4 regions of the Leclercia sp. LSNIH3 genome follow, and region 3 is predicted to be linked to each of the others. Evidence: predicted binding sites of a transcription regulator. Region 3 holds the regulator's gene; each other region holds the start of a gene.
What was found. The regulator PhoB, encoded in region 3, activates phosphate uptake and scavenging genes when phosphate is short. The targets are predictions, from matches to a motif close to CTGTCATAAAACTGNCNNAT.

Region 1 (4,504 bases), 400 kb from region 3:
CGTGACTTGCCGCGACCTTTCGCTTTGGTTTTGGCGATGTTCTGGCCGAGCGCCAGGATATCCACCACCTTCTTGTTCAGACCCTGCGGCGTAATGCCGTGCTCTTCGTTGTAGGCCTGCTGCTTCTCGCGACGGCGTTCCGTTTCCCCAATCGCTTTTGCCATTGATGGGGTGATTTTGTCGCCGTAGAGAATCGCTTTGCCGTTGACGTTACGCGCAGCGCGACCAATGGTCTGGATAAGCGAGCGCTCAGAGCGCAGGAAGCCCTCTTTATCGGCATCCAGAATCGCCACCAGCGACACTTCCGGCATATCCAGCCCTTCACGCAGCAAGTTGATCCCCACCAGCACGTCGAACTCGCCAAGACGCAGATCGCGGATGATCTCCATTCGCTCCACGGTGTCGATATCGGAGTGCAGATAGCGCACCTTCTCGCCGTGCTCCTCGAGGTATTCGGTCAGATCCTCGGCCATGCGTTTGGTCAGGGTGGTGACAAGCACGCGCTCGTTGATGGCCGACCGGGCGCGGATCTCCGACAGCAGGTCATCCACCTGCGTCGCAACCGGGCGCACTTCGATAATCGGATCCAGCAGGCCTGTCGGACGCACCACCTGATCGACCACTTCGTCGCCCGATTTCTCCAGCTCGTAGTTGCCCGGCGTTGCGGAAACGTAAATGGTTTGCGGTGCCAGCGCCTCAAACTCTTCAAACTTCATTGGGCGGTTATCCAGCGCTGACGGCAGGCGGAAGCCGTACTCCACCAGGGTCTCTTTACGCGCCCGGTCGCCACGATACATCCCGCCAATCTGCGGAATGGTGACGTGGGATTCGTCCACCACCAGCAGGCCATCCGCCGGCAGGTAGTCAAACAGGGTTGGCGGTGCCTCCCCCGGCCCGCGGCCAGAGAGATAGCGCGAGTAGTTTTCAATCCCGGAGCAGTAGCCCAGCTCGTTCATCATCTCGAGATCGAACTGGGTACGCTGGCTGATACGTTGCTCTTCCAGCAGCTTGTTATTGTCCAGCAGCGTTTTGCGGCGATCCGCCAACTCGACTTTGATATCTTCCATCGCCTGCACGATGCGCTCGCGCGGGGTCACGTAGTGGGTTTTCGGGTAGACGGTGAAGCGCTGAATAATTGACTCCACCTGGCCGGTCAGCGGGTCAAACAGCGACAGACGCTCGACCTCTTCATCGAACAGCTCGACGCGCAGCGCGAAGTCGTCCGACTCGGCCGGGAAGATATCGATGACCTCTCCGCGAACACGGAAGGTGCCACGCTGGAACGCCTGATCGTTACGGGTGTACTGCAGCTCCGCCAACCGCCGCAAAATGGCGCGCTGATCGATAATCATCCCCTGGGTCAGGTGCAGCATCATCTTCAGGTAGAGATCGGGATCGCCGAGGCCGTAAATGGCTGATACCGATGCCACCACCACTACGTCACGGCGTTCAAGCAGCGCCTTGGTCGCGGACAGACGCATCTGCTCGATATGCTCGTTCACCGAGGCATCTTTTTCGATAAAGGTATCGGAGCTGGGGACGTAGGCTTCCGGCTGATAGTAGTCGTAGTACGAGACGAAATACTCCACCGCATTTTCGGGGAAGAACTCTTTCATCTCGCCGTACAGCTGCGCAGCCAGCGTTTTATTCGGTGCCAGCACCATGGTCGGCCGCTGCAGATCGGCGATCACGTTGGCGACAGTGAAGGTTTTACCCGAACCGGTTACGCCCAGCAGCGTCTGGTGTGCAAGCCCATCCTCCAGCCCCTCTTTCAGACGGCGAATCGCTTCAGGCTGATCGCCGGAAGGACGGAAAGCGGAATTCAGTTTGAACGGTTTACTCATGAGCGGCGACCTGATGATGGTTAATACGGCAGGTGTGTAATTTTACTCCTGATGGCTATTTTTGCCAGTAAATTATACTGGATATAAATCCAGTGGCATCCGCGCCATTTTGTGCCAGCAGCAGTGGGAATCGAGCGAAGCTGCGTAAAATTTCGACTGCAACGGGATAAAATTCCAACAGGGGTGGGTTATCCCCAGAACTTTTCATTTTTTAACATTTGTCAAGGCGAGCCGCTGGACTTCACCCCTGCAAGTTGACACTTTGATGACAATGATTGCTTTTATTTAACGATTTGATCTTCTTAAAAGTTTTCAAAAAGACGCGTTTCGCAGCAATTCAGGCGCAGGCCGCGTATTCTCTCGCTTACCTTGTGTTTTCTAACTCTAATGCACATGGTTATCCACAGGAATAGTGGATAACTGCCGCCAGCCCATACGGAACGTGACTCGGCTCGTTCCCGGTTTTTACCCACAACGGGACGGTAAAAAATTTTTATCGCCTAATTTTGGCGATCTGATGACCAAAATCACCAAAGGATTTGGTGAGATCCTGTTCACATTTTGACCAAAATCGCCCTGCACCAGGCGCATCTCAGAGGGCACCGACACAGTGCATCGCCCCTGGCTCACCGCGCTGATTTTTGAGCCGATTCCGAAAAAAGCCGCTTTAAGCGCCCTTTTTCAGGCAGTGGCAAGAGTCTTGCAGAGTATCAGGTGTCACCGATGCCTGAAAAGGAGCACCACCATGTTAAGCCTGCGCGCCGTTAATCAGTATTACGGAGATCGCCACACCCTGTGGAACGTTGACCTCGATCTCCCCCCCGGCGTCTGCACCGGCGTACTCGGGCTACCCGGGATGGGGAAAACCACCCTCGTGAGCTGTATTGCTGGCCTGCTGCCGATTGCCAGCGGCACCATGGTTTGGCATGACGCCGGGGCCTCGCCCTGCGATTTGCAGCAGGCCAGAACGGGAATTAGCTTTGTGCCGCAGGACAGGCGGATCTTCTCGCAACTGACGGTAGAGGAAAATTTGCACATTGCGCGAATGGCGAAAGGCGTCGCGGGCGGGACAACAAGCCGCGACGTTTTTGAGTTCTTTCCCGAGCTTTATCCGCTGCGCCAGCTGCGGGCCTCCGGTCTTAACGACGATCAGCAATATCAGCTGGCGCTGGCGAACGCGCTGGTGACCCGCCCTCGCCTGCTTATCCTCGACGAGCCGAGCCGTGGGACCGGCCAGTTATTTACTCTCAAACTGGCGCAACTGCTGCTCAGGTTCAACCGGGAGCTGGGGTTATCAGTGCTGCTGGCCGAGCAGCACCTCTCCCTGATCCGCCGGGTAGCGGATCGCTTTTGCCTGCTTTACCGGGGGCGAAATGTAGCCCAGGGCAGGGTCAGCGAGCTGGATGATCCGCTTATAGCCCACTGGATGGGGCCTGCGGCGTCAGCGCAGTAAGGGAAAGATACTGCCCGACGGTTGCGGTGTCCGCTTCGTCGCCCAGCCACGGGATTTCGCCCAACAAGGGGGCTGGCAGCACGCGCCTGAGCGTGGCCATGTATTCAGGATGGCGCTTGCCGGGCGGCACCACCCCGTTCGCTACCCAGCCTGCAAAATGCAGCCCTGCCTGGCGGATCGCCTGCGCGGTCAGCATGGCGTGGTTAATACAGCCCAGCTTGACTCCCACCACCAGGATCACCGGCAGACGCTCGGCCATCACCCAGTCTGCGAAGGTCTGCTCCTGCGACAGCGGCGTAAACCAGCCGCCCGCGCCTTCCACCAGCACCCAGTCAGCCTGCGTCTCCAGCGAGCGTAACCCGGCGGAAAGCGTACTGAACAGGATCGGGCGCTGCTCATCCGCGCTGATGATATGCGGCGAGGTCGGCTCGGCAAAGGTGTAGGGATTGACCGCCGTATAGCTCATGGCCACGCTGCTGTTGCGTTGTAACGCCAGCGCATCGCTGTTACGCAGCCCCGCTGCGGTCATCTCGCTACCGGAGGCCACCGGTTTGTATCCCGCGGTATGGCGACCCAGCGCACGCGCCGCCTGTAACAGAGCGGTGCTGGCAACGGTTTTTCCGACCTCGGTGTCGGTGCCGGTGACAAAATAACGTTCAGTCACGTTCAATAATCCCATGAAAAAGTTGGTAAGAGAGCGGGAATTTTCCCGCCTGCTGTGGCCAGGCCTGGGCCAGCTGGTGCAGTTGCCCGCGGGTTAAGGGTTTACTCGACCGTCCGGCGTGAAGATGGGTGGCCCCAATCCCCTTCAGGGACTGCATGGCGCTGAGCGCATCGTCAAACAGCAGCGTAACGGTCTGGACCGCGGAGCGGTACTGCCAGCCGGACAGGGCGTCGTTTACCTGCTCCCCGGACAGAAACCGGTTGGCATGCGGCTGGGTATCTATCGCCTGCCAGGCCTGATTCAGCTCCGGCAGCGAGCCATTGAGCAGCGTCGTGAAGGCCACCTTGCCCCCCGGCTGCGCCACCCGGTAGAGTTCGGCCAGCGCCTGCGGCAGGCTGGCGCACCATTGCACCGCCAGATGGCTCCAGACGAGGCTGAACTGCCCCTCCGCCAGCGGAATGGCTTCGATATCGGCCTGCAGATAGTGGTCGGCCGCCTGGTTGCGACGCGCTTCCTCCAGCATCGGGGCGCAGAGATCCATCG
Region 2 (4,504 bases), 2.2 Mb from region 3:
TTTTGCCTTGCTGCTGCCGGGCAAAAGGGGATATCGAAATCGAAATGTAAGCGCCCTTATCCCCTCTCCCGTGGGAGAGGGTTAAGGTGATGTCTTCGTCTTACCCGACCAACCAAATCTACTTCCGCTGAATAAACTCGACCGCCTTATCCGGGAAGTCCGTAAACAGCCCGTCCACACCCGCCTGGTTATACAGCACGTCGTAAAGCTGATTCACGTCCGTCGCATAGTCCGGCAACTGGTCTGCACGCACCGTGTACGGGTGCACCTGCAGCTTGCTGGCATGGGCGTCTTTTACCATCGCCGTCAGCTTAACGTGACCCGGCGTTGAGCCGTCCGCCACCAGCATGTGGTAATCCGGCCCAATACCATCGGCGTACTGCGCAATTTGCTGCATTGCTCCCGGTTTAAACATCCAGTCGTAGCTGTAGTTGATCCACTTGCCGTCAGGCTGTTTCTCCTGGGTTTCATTCCAGTCGGTGTAGGCAATCAGTTGCACCAGATTGAGGTCCATCCCCATCTTCGGCTCCAGCTCGGTTTTGATGCGTTTCAGTTCAGCGGCATCAAAACACTGGAGATACACCTTGTCCTCTTTGCGGGTGTAGCCATACTCCTTTAGCACTGCCAGCGTTTTCGCCGCAATATCTTTGCCTTCCTGATGGTGGAACCACGGCGCTTTGATTTCCGGGTAGATACCGATGTTTTTACCGGTGGAGTGGTTCAGCCCCTGAACAAACTCTATTTCCTCTTCGAAAGTGTGAATGCGGAAGTCAGATTTGCCCATCGGGAAGCGCCCCGGATAGACCTGCACCTTCTTGCCGTTTTCGATCTCAAAGCCTTCGGTAAATTTCAGCGAGCGGATTTCTGCCAGCGTAAAGTCGATGGCGTAATAACGGCCATCTTTACGGGCGCGGTCCGGGAAACGTTCCGCCACATCCGTCACGCGATCCAGATAATGATCATGCAGGACAACCAGTTGGTCGTCCTTCGTCATCACCAGATCCTGCTCCAGATAGTCCGCGCCCTGTGCATAGGCCATCGCTTTTGCCGGAAGCGTGTGCTCCGGCAAATAACCGCTCGCGCCACGGTGGGCGATAACAATTTTATCGGCCGCCAGCGCGGAGCCGGTCATCAGCCCCGCCAGCAGCAGGCCAGTCGCTAATTGAGTCAGTTTCAAAGCCCCTCTCCTTATTGACGACGTGCCAGCACTTCAGCGTGGTGACGTTTTTCCCCGATCATGACCACAATCAGCAGCAGTACCGCCAGGACGCTCCCGCCAATCATCACCATAAACCCGCCGTCCCAGCCGAAGAAGTCAACGGTATAGCCAACAATGGCGCTGGCCGCGACCGAACCGCCCAGATAACCAAACAGACCGGTAAAGCCCGCCGCTGTCCCTGCCGCTTTTTTCGGTGCCAACTCCAGGGCGTGCAGGCCAATCAGCATTACCGGGCCATAGATCAGGAAGCCGATGACGATCATGCACGCCATGTCTACGGATGGATTACCCGGCGGGTTGAGCCAGTAAACGATGGTCGCAATGGTCACCAGAGTCATAAAGAAGACGCCTGTCGCACCACGGTTGCCCCGGAAGACTTTGTCCGACATCCAGCCGCATAGAAGCGTGCCCGGGATCCCCGCATACTCATACAGGAAGTAGGCCCAGGAAGATTTATCCAGCGCGAAGTGCTTCACCTCTTTCAGATAGGTTGGCGACCAGTCCAGAATGCCGTAGCGCAGCAGATAAACAAACACGTTTGCCACCGCGATGTACCACAGCAGTTTGTTTGGCAGCACATATTTCATGAAGATCTGTTTTGCCGACAGCTCTTCTTCGTGCTGCTCGCTGTAATCATCGGGATAGTCGTTTTTGTACTCTTCGATCGGCGGCAGGCCACAGGACTGCGGCGTATCACGCATCAGGGCAAAAGCGATAATCGCCACCACGATGGCGCCAAAGGCGGGCATATAGAGCGCCGCTTTCCAGTCGTTGAACCAGGCCATACCGAGCAGGAACAGCAGAGGTGGAATACCGCCGCCGACGTTATGCGCGCAGTTCCACACCGACACGATGCCGCCACGCTCTTTCTGCGACCACCAGTGCACCATGGTGCGTCCACACGGCGGCCAGCCCATCCCCTGGAACCAGCCGCAGAGGAACAGCAGCACAAACATGACCGCAATACTGGAGGTCGCCCAGGGAACGAAGCCCATAAAGAGCATCACCGCTGCCGCCAGAATCAGCCCGGCAGGCAGGAACACGCGCGGATTCGAACGATCCGACACTGACCCCATGATGAACTTGGAAAAACCGTAAGCGATTGAGATCCCGGACAACGCGAACCCCAGATCGCCGCGCGAAAAGCCCTGCTCCACCAGATAGGGCATGGCAAGCGCAAAGTTCTTACGCACCAGGTAATAAGCCGCATACCCGAAGAAAATCCCCAGGAAGATTTGCCAGCGCAGGCGGCGATAAAGCGGATCTATTTCTGCCTCTGGCAGACGCGCCTGATGCGGCGCAGGTTTAAAGATACTGAGCATGACAGCCTCCGTGGCCTTAGAGAAAGTGAGCAGGTGGCTCGCACCTGATTCCAGAGGCGGGGATGTTAAGAAATCACAGCGATTGTTACTGTGAATCAACGCACAGATTGTTACAGAAATATGACAGAATGCGCATAAAGACGCATGGAATGGCGTTTCATTTTCGTATCAGGCGCGTTTATGTTCGAAATCAAACAAACCACAACTTTCATGTGGCTAAATGATAGAAAAACGAACACAGAGGAAAGACGATGACACTTCAGGATCCTCGTTACAGCGATGTGATAATCATCGGCGGTGGCGCAACCGGGGCGGGGATTGCCCGGGACTGTGCGCTGCGGGGCTTAAGCGTTACACTTCTTGAACGCCATGATATCGCGACAGGGGCAACCGGGCGTAATCACGGCCTGCTCCACAGCGGCGCGCGCTATGCGGTCACGGATGCGGAATCCGCACGGGAGTGTATTGCTGAAAACCAGATCCTCAGGCGCATCGCCCGTCACTGCGTTGAACCAACCAATGGTCTGTTTATCACGCTGCCTGAAGATGATCTTTCGTTTCAACAAACCTTTATTTCCGCCTGTACCGCAGCCGGGATCGCTGCTGAAGCGATTGACCCTGCGCAGGCCCGCCGTATAGAACCCGCCGTAAACCCTGCCCTGATCGGCGCAGTTACGGTCCCGGACGGCACGGTGGATCCCTTCCGGCTGACGGCCGCCAATATGCTGGACGCCCGCGAGCACGGCGCGCGTATCCTGACCGGGCATGAGGTCACCGGGCTAATCCGCGAAGGCAACACCGTTCGCGGCGTGCGGGTATTTGATACGCAATACAAAGAGCACAGCGACCTGTTTGCCGCCGTCGTGGTGAACGCGGCGGGGATCTGGGGTCAGCGCATCGCGGAATATGCCGACCTCTCCGTTCGTATGTTTCCGGCAAAAGGTTCCCTGCTGATCCTCGATCACCGCATCAACAACCACGTCATTAACCGCTGCCGTAAACCCTCTGATGCCGATATCCTGGTGCCGGGGGATACCATTTCATTGATTGGCACCACCTCAACCCACGTTGACTACAGCGAAATTGACGCCAACCGGGTGACGGCTGACGAGGTGGATATCCTGCTGCGTGAAGGTGAAAAACTGGCACCTGTCATGGCACAAACCCGTATTCTGCGGGCGTATGCCGGCGTTCGCCCGCTGGTGGCCAGCGATGACGATCCGAGTGGACGTAACGTTAGCCGCGGCATTGTGCTGCTCGATCACGCCGAACGTGACGGGATGGAGGGCTTTATCACCATTACCGGCGGCAAGCTGATGACCTATCGCCTGATGGCGCAATGGACCACCGATGCCGTGTGCCGGAAACTGGGCAACACCAAAACGTGCGTCACGGCGGAAAAGCCTCTGCCCGGCTCGCGTGAAGCAACCGAAAAAACCCTGCAAAAAATCATCTCGCTCCCCGCCCCGCTGCGCGGCTCTGCCCTCTATCGTCACGGTGACAGAACACCCGCATGGATTGGCGGAGGGCGGCTTAGCCGCAGCCTGGTGTGCGAGTGTGAGGCGGTGACCGCCGGGGAGGTTCAATACGCCGTGGAGAACCTGACGGTGAACAATCTGCTGGACTTGCGCCGCCGTACCCGCGTCGGCATGGGAACCTGTCAGGGTGAACTGTGCGCCTGCCGGGCAGCAGGGCTGTTACAGCGCTTTCATGTCACTACCTCAAGCCAGTCACTGACGCAGTTGAGTGAATTTTTAAACGAGCGCTGGAAAGGCATTCAGCCTGTCGCCTGGGGCGATGCCCTGCGTGAAAGCGAGTTTACCCGCTGGGTCTACCAGGGGCTTTGTGGTCTGGAGAAGGAGTCGCAGGATGAAATTTGATACCCTGATTGTCGGCGGTTGCCTTGCGGGTTTGCTCTGCGGCATCAAACTCACGACGCACGGGCTTCGCTGCGCCATCGTTA
Region 3 (4,504 bases):
TAAATTTCGGTGCCGGTCAGCTCCTCCAGCAGCTCGGCGCGCTCTTTTGGCCGGGCGTTGAGGAAGGCGGCGAACTGCCCCTGGGATAACAGCATCGAGCGGGTAAAGCGGTCGTAGTCCAGGCCGGTCAGGGAGGCGACAAGCTCCAGTTTATCCTTCACTTTATCCGCGAGGATTTTGCCATCTTCGCACTGGGCCAGCTCCACACGCGGGGCCTGGAGGTTGCCGTCCGGCTGATTGCGCGCCCGGTTCTGGCTCCAGAAAGCGCGATAGGCTACCCCTTTGACTTCAAACTCCACCTCTGCCAGACACTCGGCGGTATCGCGGGTCATCAGATCGTTTTGCGATTGTGAAACCGTATTCAGGCGCGGCGTCTCGTGGTACAGCGCCAGACAGATGGCATCCAGCAGGGTGGTTTTCCCGGCCCCTGTGGGGCCGGTGATGGCAAACAGGCCGTTGCTGAGGAATGGCTCGGCGGTAAAGTCGATTTTCCATTCGCCCTTGAGTGAGTTGAGGTTTTTCAGGCGCAGGCTGAGAATTTTCATGCGTTGTCCTCCTCGTTATCCAGGGCATGCAGGGCATGGCTGAACAGCTCGTTTAACCTTGCCCGCTGTGCGTCGTCCAGGGTCTCCTGCGCCAGGCGGCGCTCAAAGACCTCCTCCACCCGCAGCTCACTGAGGGTTTCACGCAGGCTGTTGGCGAGGAGTTTCTCGCGCAGCTCGCGACTGCGCCGCACCAGTAGCACCTCCACCGGCAGATCGTCCGTCAGGTGCTGAATTTTACGCTGCATGTCGTGCAGATACTCCTCGGTGGCAATTTCGATATCCAGCCAGACGGGAGGCGTCTGCTTCACGCCGCGCCACTGCTCCAGCTGGGCAGCAATGGCCGCCAGATCGCCCTTCAGTACCGCCAGCGGCTGGGTAATGGGCACGTCAAGGGATTCGACGGCGCTGAGCTTGCCGTGGTCGAAGCTCACCAGATGCACGCATTTGCTTTTGCCGGTTTCATCGAAGCTGAGGGGAATAGGGGAGCCGCAATAACGAATATGCTCGCAGCCGCCAATCTTCTGTGCGCGGTGGATGTGGCCCAGCGCAATATAGTCGGCCGCCGGGAAGTGCTGCGCGGGGAAGGCATCCAGCGTCCCGATGTAGATGTCACGTACCGCGTCACTTTTACTGGCACCTACGGTGGTAAGATGCCCGGTGGCAATGATCGGCAGGACGCTGTCGCCGCGCAGCTGGCAGGCGGCGGTATATTGATCGGCGTAATAATGGGTGATAGCCGTTAACAGCTGCTGCTGTTTCTCGATTCCTGAAAGACCCGCCTGGCTTTTCATCACGTCGCGAGGGCGTAAGAACGGAATAGGGCATAGCACCGCCCCTGGTGTACCGTCACGCTTGCGCAGAATTTGTGGCCCATGTCCGGCGCTGGCGACCACGGTCGTGTTGAGAAAGGCCAGGATTTCACGGGATTCATTCAGCGTGGCCACGGAATCATGGTTACCGGCCACAATCACCAGATGGCACCCGGTCTTTTGCAGGTTCACCACGAAACGGTTATACAGCTCTCGCGCATAGCTCGGCGGCGATCCGGTATCAAAAATGTCACCGGCCACGAGAATGGCGTCCACCTGGTGTGTTTGCGCCATCTCAAGCAGCCAGCTGAGGAAGGCTTCATGTTCGGCGGCGCGGCTTTTACTGTAGAAGTTCTGTCCCAGATGCCAGTCCGAGGTGTGAAGTATGCGCATAACAGATCCGTGGCAAAAAAATGTAAGCGGGATTATAAACATTCAGGGGAAGGAAGATAACCGCTACAATCAGGGCGACCAGAAAACAACGGTTTGCCTTTATTGGTGGGCGTCTTTTTCATAAATCTGTCATAAATCTGACGCATAATGACGCCGTATTACAAACATGTAACCTAAATAAGACAGGGCTAAGTATGGCGAGACGTATTCTGGTCGTAGAAGATGAAGCACCCATTCGTGAAATGGTCTGTTTCGTGCTCGAACAAAATGGCTTTCAACCGGTAGAAGCCGAAGATTACGACAGCGCAGTAAATCAGCTCAACGAACCCTGGCCCGATCTGATCCTGCTCGACTGGATGTTGCCCGGCGGCTCTGGTCTGCAATTCATTAAACATATCAAACGCGAAGCCTTAACCCGCGATATCCCGGTGATGATGTTGACCGCCCGTGGCGAAGAGGAAGATCGCGTTCGCGGCCTGGAGACCGGCGCGGATGACTACATCACCAAACCTTTCTCCCCGAAAGAGCTGGTGGCGCGTATCAAGGCGGTCATGCGCCGTATTTCACCGATGGCGGTCGAAGAGGTGATTGAGATGCAGGGTCTGAGCCTGGATCCCACCTCGCACCGCGTCATGACCGGTGAAAATCCCCTCGATATGGGGCCGACAGAATTCAAACTGCTGCACTTCTTTATGACCCACCCGGAACGCGTATATAGCCGCGAGCAGCTGCTTAATAATGTCTGGGGCACGAACGTCTATGTTGAAGACCGGACGGTGGATGTTCATATTCGTCGTTTGCGTAAGGCGCTGGAAACCAGCGGTCACGATCGTATGGTACAGACCGTCCGCGGCACGGGTTATCGTTTCTCCACCCGTTTCTGAACAATCACAGGAGTGTGACGCGTGCTGGAACGTCTGTCATGGAAAAGGCTCTGTTTTGAACTGGTACTTTGCTGTATTCCGGCCCTGATCCTCGGGGCTGTTTTCGGTTATTTACCCTGGTTTTTGCTGGCGGCAATCACCGGATTGCTGATCTGGCACTTCTGGAATCTGCTCCGCCTGTCATGGTGGCTGTGGGTAGACAGAAGCATGACCCCTCCGCCGGGAAGCGGTAGCTGGGAACCTCTGCTGTATGGTCTGCACCAGATGCAGATGCGTAATAAAAAGCGCCGACGCGAGCTGGGCAATCTGATCAAGCGCTTTCGCAGCGGCGCGGAATCCCTGCCGGATGCGGTGGTGCTCACCACCGAAGAAGGGGCAATGTTCTGGTGTAACGGACTGGCGCAACAGCTATTGGGCCTGCGCTGGCCAGACGATAATGGACAGAACATCCTCAACCTGCTGCGTTACCCCGAGTTTGCCCAGTATCTGAAAAAACGCGATTTTACCCGCCCACATAATCTGGTGATGAACAATGGTCGTCATCTGGAGATCCGCGTGATGTCCTACAGCGACAAGCAGTGGCTGATGGTGGCACGCGACGTGACGCAAATGCACCAGCTGGAAGGGGCGCGGCGCAACTTCTTCGCCAACGTTAGCCATGAATTACGCACCCCACTGACGGTGTTGCAGGGCTATCTGGAGATGATGCAGGAGCAGACTCTGGAGGGCGCGCCGCGGGAAAAAGCGTTGCAGACCATGCGCGAGCAGACGCAACGGATGGAAGGGCTGGTCAAGCAGTTGCTGACCCTTTCCCGTATTGAGGCCGCACCAACCCTGGCGCTCAATGAAACTATCGACGTGCCGATGATGTTGCGGATGTTAGAGCGAGAGGCGCAAACCCTAAGCCAGCAGCAGCATCAGCTCACCTTCGAGGTGGATAACACTCTCAAAGTGCGCGGCAGTACCGATGAGATGCGCAGCGCCATCTCCAACCTGGTCTATAACGCGGTGAATCACACGCCGGCAGGCACTCACATTACCGTGCGCTGGCAGCATGTGCCTACGGGGGCGGAGTTCAGCGTCGAGGATGACGGCCCTGGCATTGGCCCGGAGCATATTCCTCGTCTGACCGAGCGTTTTTATCGGGTGGATAAAGCCCGTTCCCGCCAGACGGGCGGCAGTGGGCTGGGGCTGGCTATCGTTAAACATGCCATCAATCACCACGACAGCCGTCTCGATATTGTCAGCACGCCGGGCAAAAGCACGCGTTTTAGCTTCGTGATCCCGGAACGTTTGATTGCCAGTAACAGCGCCTGACGCCCCGACTGTAATCAGATATTGCCACAGGCCAGCGTAAGCTGGCCTGTTTGCTTTGCAGTCAACCGAAGCGCGAATAAATTTTATACGCCTGATGCTTTTTTGTTCGCATGATTAGCCATGGGTTTTTCTTATAAATGGTGTAATGTTCCAGGTGTTAATTTCAAGCTGGCATATTGTTCTGGTTTTGCGATCCCATATTGCCTTTAAACGTTATAAGCGTTTAAATTGCCGTCCTGATATTGTCGGACAGACTGTATTTGCGTGGTAAATCGAAAAATTATTCCTGACCACGGCAGCAGGGGAGCATTTCCCGCTGAAATTGCACATTTTTTCCGCTGTTTTATTCCGCATGGGATAGCGAAAAATTCAACGTTTTCAACACCACATCCACAGGCAGTAAGGTTTTATGACCCATCAACTGAAATCGCGCGATATCATCGCACTGGGCTTTATGACATTTGCGCTGTTCGTTGGCGCAGGCAACATCATCTTCCCACCCATGGTTGGCCTGCAGGCAGGTGAACACGTCTGGACTGCAGCGATCGGCTTTCTG
Region 4 (4,504 bases), 1.0 Mb from region 3:
ATTCTGATCGCCAATGGCGCAGACATGAAACGCTGGCTGTCGCAGTTGAACAACAACAATGCGCAGGGCGAATACTACATCACCGACATCATCGCGATGGCGTATCAGGAAGGGCGTGAAATTGCTGCCGTTCACCCGGCGCGTATCAGCGAAACGGATGGCGTGAATAACCGTCTGCAGCTGTCCCGCCTGGAGCGTATTTATCAGGCCGAGCAGGCAGAAAAATTACTGCTGGCGGGCGTGATGCTGCGCGATCCGGCGCGTTTCGATCTGCGTGGGGTGCTCAATCATGGGCGCGACGTCGAGATCGATACTAACGTTATTCTGGAAGGCAACGTCACGCTGGGTAACCGCGTCAAAATTGGCACCGGTTGCGTGATCAAAAACAGCGTGATTGGCGACGATTGTGAAATCAGCCCTTACAGCGTAGTAGAAGATGCCCACCTTGAAGCCGCCTGCACGATCGGGCCATTCGCCCGTCTGCGCCCAGGGGCAGAGCTGCTGGAAGGCGCACACGTCGGCAACTTCGTCGAAATGAAAAAAGCGCGTCTGGGCAAAGGCTCTAAAGCCGGGCATCTGACCTATCTGGGCGACGCAGAGATTGGCGACAACGTAAATATCGGTGCCGGTACGATCACCTGTAACTACGATGGCGCGAACAAGTTTAAGACCATTATTGGTGACGACGTGTTTGTGGGATCCGATTCGCAGCTGGTGGCGCCGGTGACTATCGGCAACGGTGTAACCATTGCCGCAGGCACTACCGTTACGCGCGATGTCGCGGAAAACGAGCTGGTCATCAGCCGTGTGCCGCAGGTTCATAAGCAGGGCTGGAAACGCCCTGTGAAGAAGAAGTAAGAGATTTACCCCTCACCTTAACTCGCTCCCTAAAGGGGAGAGAGGATCGTGCGGTATTTGGGGCGAGGGGATAACATAATCCCCCGCCCAAAGGCAGTATCTAATAAATATAACCCCACTCTCTACAAGGCTCGGGGCGCCCAAAAAGGGCACATACAGGTCAGCGACAACGCAGGCGAAAGCCTCTATTCGGAATCTAAAACTATGTGTGGAATTGTTGGCGCAGTCGCGCAGCGTGATATTGCTGAAATCCTTCTCGAAGGGTTACGTCGTCTGGAATACCGTGGTTATGACTCTGCCGGTCTGGCAGTGGTCGATGCAGAAGGGCACATGACCCGTCTGCGTCGCCTCGGTAAAGTAAACATGCTGGCACAAGCCGCGGAAGAAACCCCGCTGCACGGCGGCACAGGCATTGCCCATACCCGTTGGGCGACCCACGGTGAACCTTCGGAAGGCAACGCGCACCCGCATGTCTCTGAACACATTGTGGTGGTGCATAACGGCATCATCGAAAACCACGAGCCGCTGCGCGAAGAACTCACTGCACGCGGGTACACCTTCGTTTCTGAAACTGACACCGAAGTGATCGCCCACCTGGTTCACTGGGAACTGGCGCAGGGCGGTACGCTGCGTGAAGCCGTATTGCGTGCTATCCCTCAGCTGCGCGGCGCCTACGGCACCGTGATCATGGACAGCCGCGACCCGTCCACCCTGCTGGCAGCCCGTTCGGGCAGCCCGATGGTTATCGGTCTGGGAATGGGTGAGAACTTTATCGCCTCCGATCAGCTGGCGCTGCTGCCGGTGACCCGTCGCTTTATCTTCATGGAAGAGGGCGACATTGCCGAAGTGACCCGTCGCGACGTGACGATCTTTGATAAAGCAGGCGAGCCGGTGAAGCGTCAGGACATCGAATCCAGCCTGCAGTACGACGCGGGTGACAAAGGTGCTTACCGTCACTACATGCAGAAAGAGATCTACGAACAGCCTAACGCCATCAAAAACACCCTGACCGGGCGCATCAGCCATGGTGAGGTGGATCTGAGCGAGCTGGGGGCAAACGCCAACGAGATGCTGGCTAACGTCGAGCATATTCAGATCGTGGCCTGCGGCACCTCTTACAACTCCGGTATGGTTTCTCGCTACTGGTTTGAAGCCCTGGCTGGCGTGCCGTGCGACGTGGAAATCGCCTCTGAATTCCGCTATCGCAAATCAGCTGTGCGCCGTAACAGCCTGATGATCACCCTGTCCCAGTCCGGCGAAACCGCTGACACCCTGGCGGCACTGCGTCTGTCCAAAGAGCTGGGTTACCTCGGTTCGCTGGCGATCTGTAACGTACCGGGTTCCTCACTGGTGCGTGAATCCGATCTGGCGCTGATGACCAAAGCGGGCACCGAAATCGGTGTGGCCTCAACTAAAGCGTTCACCACCCAACTGACGGTTCTGCTGATGCTGGTGGCGAAACTGGCTCGTCTGAAAGGCCAGGATGCGGCGATTGAGCACGACATCGTTCACGGTCTGCAGGCACTGCCGAGCCGTATTGAGCAGATGCTCTCTCAGGACAAACGCATTGAAGCGCTGGCGGAAGATTTCTCCGACAAGCATCATGCCCTGTTCCTCGGTCGTGGCGATCAGTACCCAATCGCACTGGAAGGCGCGCTGAAGCTCAAAGAGATCTCTTACATTCACGCGGAAGCCTACGCCGCAGGCGAGCTGAAACACGGCCCGCTGGCGCTGATCGACGCGGATATGCCGGTTATCGTGGTGGCACCTAACAACGAACTGCTGGAAAAACTGAAATCCAACATCGAAGAGGTGCGCGCCCGTGGCGGTGTGCTGTATGTCTTCGCCGATCGGGATGCCGGCTTTACCAGCAGCGACAACATGCACATCATCGAGATGCCGCATGTAGAAGAGGTGATTGCGCCAATCTTCTATACCGTACCGCTGCAACTGCTGGCGTACCACGTGGCGCTGATTAAAGGCACCGACGTTGACCAGCCGCGTAACCTGGCGAAGTCCGTTACCGTAGAGTAATTCCCTCAGGCTCCACCTTCGGGTGGAGCTTTTTTAACCTGCCCCCGCTCGCTTTTTCACCCGTTTTTTCCCGCTTCCGTATATGACAATCTGTCATCTTCAGCTACTTTTTGCTTTGTCACAGAAAGAAAATTTTTCTGAAAAAAATCTGTCATGTTGTTATGTAAATTACTGATATTAAAGTATTATTTTGCTAAATTCCTGGCGCAAATTTCACTGTCATAAAACTGTCATATTTCGTACATTTGTCTGTCACCTGTTTGTCCTATTTTGCTCATCGTAGCCACTAAACAATGATTTACGAAAATCTTGCAGGAGACATTATGAAAGTTATGCGTACCACTGTCGCAACTGTTGTCGCCGCGACCTTATCGATGAGCGCGTTCTCTGTGTTTGCAGAGGCAAGCCTGACTGGTGCTGGTGCAACCTTCCCTGCGCCGGTGTATGCCAAATGGGCTGATACCTACCAGAAAGAGACTGGTAACAAGGTGAACTACCAGGGTATCGGCTCCTCCGGTGGCGTTAAACAAATTACCGCAAATACCGTTGATTTCGGTGCATCTGACGCTCCGCTGTCTGATGAAAAACTGACGCAGGAAGGCCTGTTCCAGTTCCCGACCGTTATCGGTGGTGTTGTGCTGGCCGTGAATATCCCTGGCCTGAAGTCCGGCGAGCTGGTGCTGGATGGCAAAACTCTGGGTGATATCTACCTCGGAAAAATCAAGAAATGGGATGACGAAGCCATCACTAAACTGAACCCGGGCGTGAAATTGCCTTCGCAGAACATCGCTGTGGTTCGTCGTGCTGACGGTTCCGGTACCTCCTTCGTCTTCACCAGCTACCTGGCGAAAGTGAACGAAGAGTGGAAATCCAAAGTCGGTTCCGGCTCTACCGTTAACTGGCCAACCGGTCTGGGTGGTAAAGGTAACGACGGTATCGCCGCCTTCGTACAGCGTCTGCCTGGCTCAATCGGCTACGTAGAATACGCTTACGCTAAGCAGAACAACCTGGCGTACACCAAGCTGGTCTCTGCTGATGGCAAACCGGTAAGCCCGACGGAAGAGAACTTTGCCAACGCCGCTAAAGGCGCTGACTGGAGCAAATCTTTCGCTCAGGACCTGACGAACCAGAAAGGTGACGACGCGTGGCCAATCACCTCCACCACCTTCATCCTGGTTCATAAAGATCAGAAGAAACCAGAGCAAGGCACTGAAGTGCTGAAGTTCTTCGACTGGGCATACAAAAATGGCGGCAAACAGGCTAACGACCTGGATTACGCCAGCCTGCCGGACAGCGTGGTTGAGCAGATTCGTGCTGCATGGAAAACCAACGTGAAAGACAGCAGCGGTAAAGCGCTGTACTAACAGGATATTTTTGACGAAGATGGCGGGTGGCGCTGGCGCTAACCCGCCCTACGGCTCCACCTGTAGGCCCGGTAAGCGTTAGCGCCACCGGGCATATTCGTAAGACGTCTCAAACAGAAGAGTAATTTATGGCTGCAACCAAGCCTGCATTTAACCCTCCGGGTAAAAAAGGTGACATGATTTTCAGCGCGCTGGTAAAACTGGCTGCGCTGATTGTGCTATTGCTGCTGGGCGGCATTATCGTGTCT

Region 1: uvrB (excinuclease ABC subunit UvrB) is a predicted target of PhoB. The motif match lies at 2,097-2,116, and genes of this name have one in related genera.
Region 2: glpT (glycerol-3-phosphate transporter) is a predicted target of PhoB. The motif match lies at 2,649-2,668, and genes of this name have one in related genera.
Region 4: pstS (phosphate ABC transporter substrate-binding protein PstS) is a predicted target of PhoB. The motif match lies at 3,109-3,128, and genes of this name have one in related genera.

The regions. Positions count from the first base shown of each region.
Region 1 is NZ_CP026387.1:990,562-995,065, forward strand. Features, by position in the region: gene uvrB (excinuclease ABC subunit UvrB) at 1-1,844, opposite strand, end outside; gene C3F35_RS04820 (ABC transporter ATP-binding protein) at 2,590-3,297, shown strand; gene bioD (dethiobiotin synthase) at 3,257-3,961, opposite strand; gene bioC (malonyl-ACP O-methyltransferase BioC) at 3,954-4,504, opposite strand, start outside.
Region 2 is NZ_CP026387.1:3,933,504-3,938,007, reverse strand. Features, by position in the region: gene yfaE (class I ribonucleotide reductase maintenance protein YfaE) at 1-50, shown strand, start outside; gene glpQ (glycerophosphodiester phosphodiesterase) at 119-1,177, opposite strand; gene glpT (glycerol-3-phosphate transporter) at 1,189-2,541, opposite strand; gene glpA (anaerobic glycerol-3-phosphate dehydrogenase subunit A) at 2,793-4,421, shown strand; gene glpB (glycerol-3-phosphate dehydrogenase subunit GlpB) at 4,411-4,504, shown strand, end outside.
Region 3 is NZ_CP026387.1:1,388,390-1,392,893, reverse strand. Features, by position in the region: gene sbcC (exonuclease subunit SbcC) at 1-545, opposite strand, end outside; gene sbcD (exonuclease subunit SbcD) at 542-1,747, opposite strand; gene phoB (phosphate response regulator transcription factor PhoB) at 1,942-2,631, shown strand; gene phoR (phosphate regulon sensor histidine kinase PhoR) at 2,653-3,948, shown strand; gene brnQ (branched-chain amino acid transporter carrier protein BrnQ) at 4,358-4,504, shown strand, end outside.
Region 4 is NZ_CP026387.1:2,419,087-2,423,590, reverse strand. Features, by position in the region: gene glmU (bifunctional UDP-N-acetylglucosamine diphosphorylase/glucosamine-1-phosphate N-acetyltransferase GlmU) at 1-858, shown strand, start outside; gene glmS (glutamine--fructose-6-phosphate transaminase (isomerizing)) at 1,063-2,892, shown strand; gene pstS (phosphate ABC transporter substrate-binding protein PstS) at 3,216-4,256, shown strand; gene pstC (phosphate ABC transporter permease PstC) at 4,385-4,504, shown strand, end outside.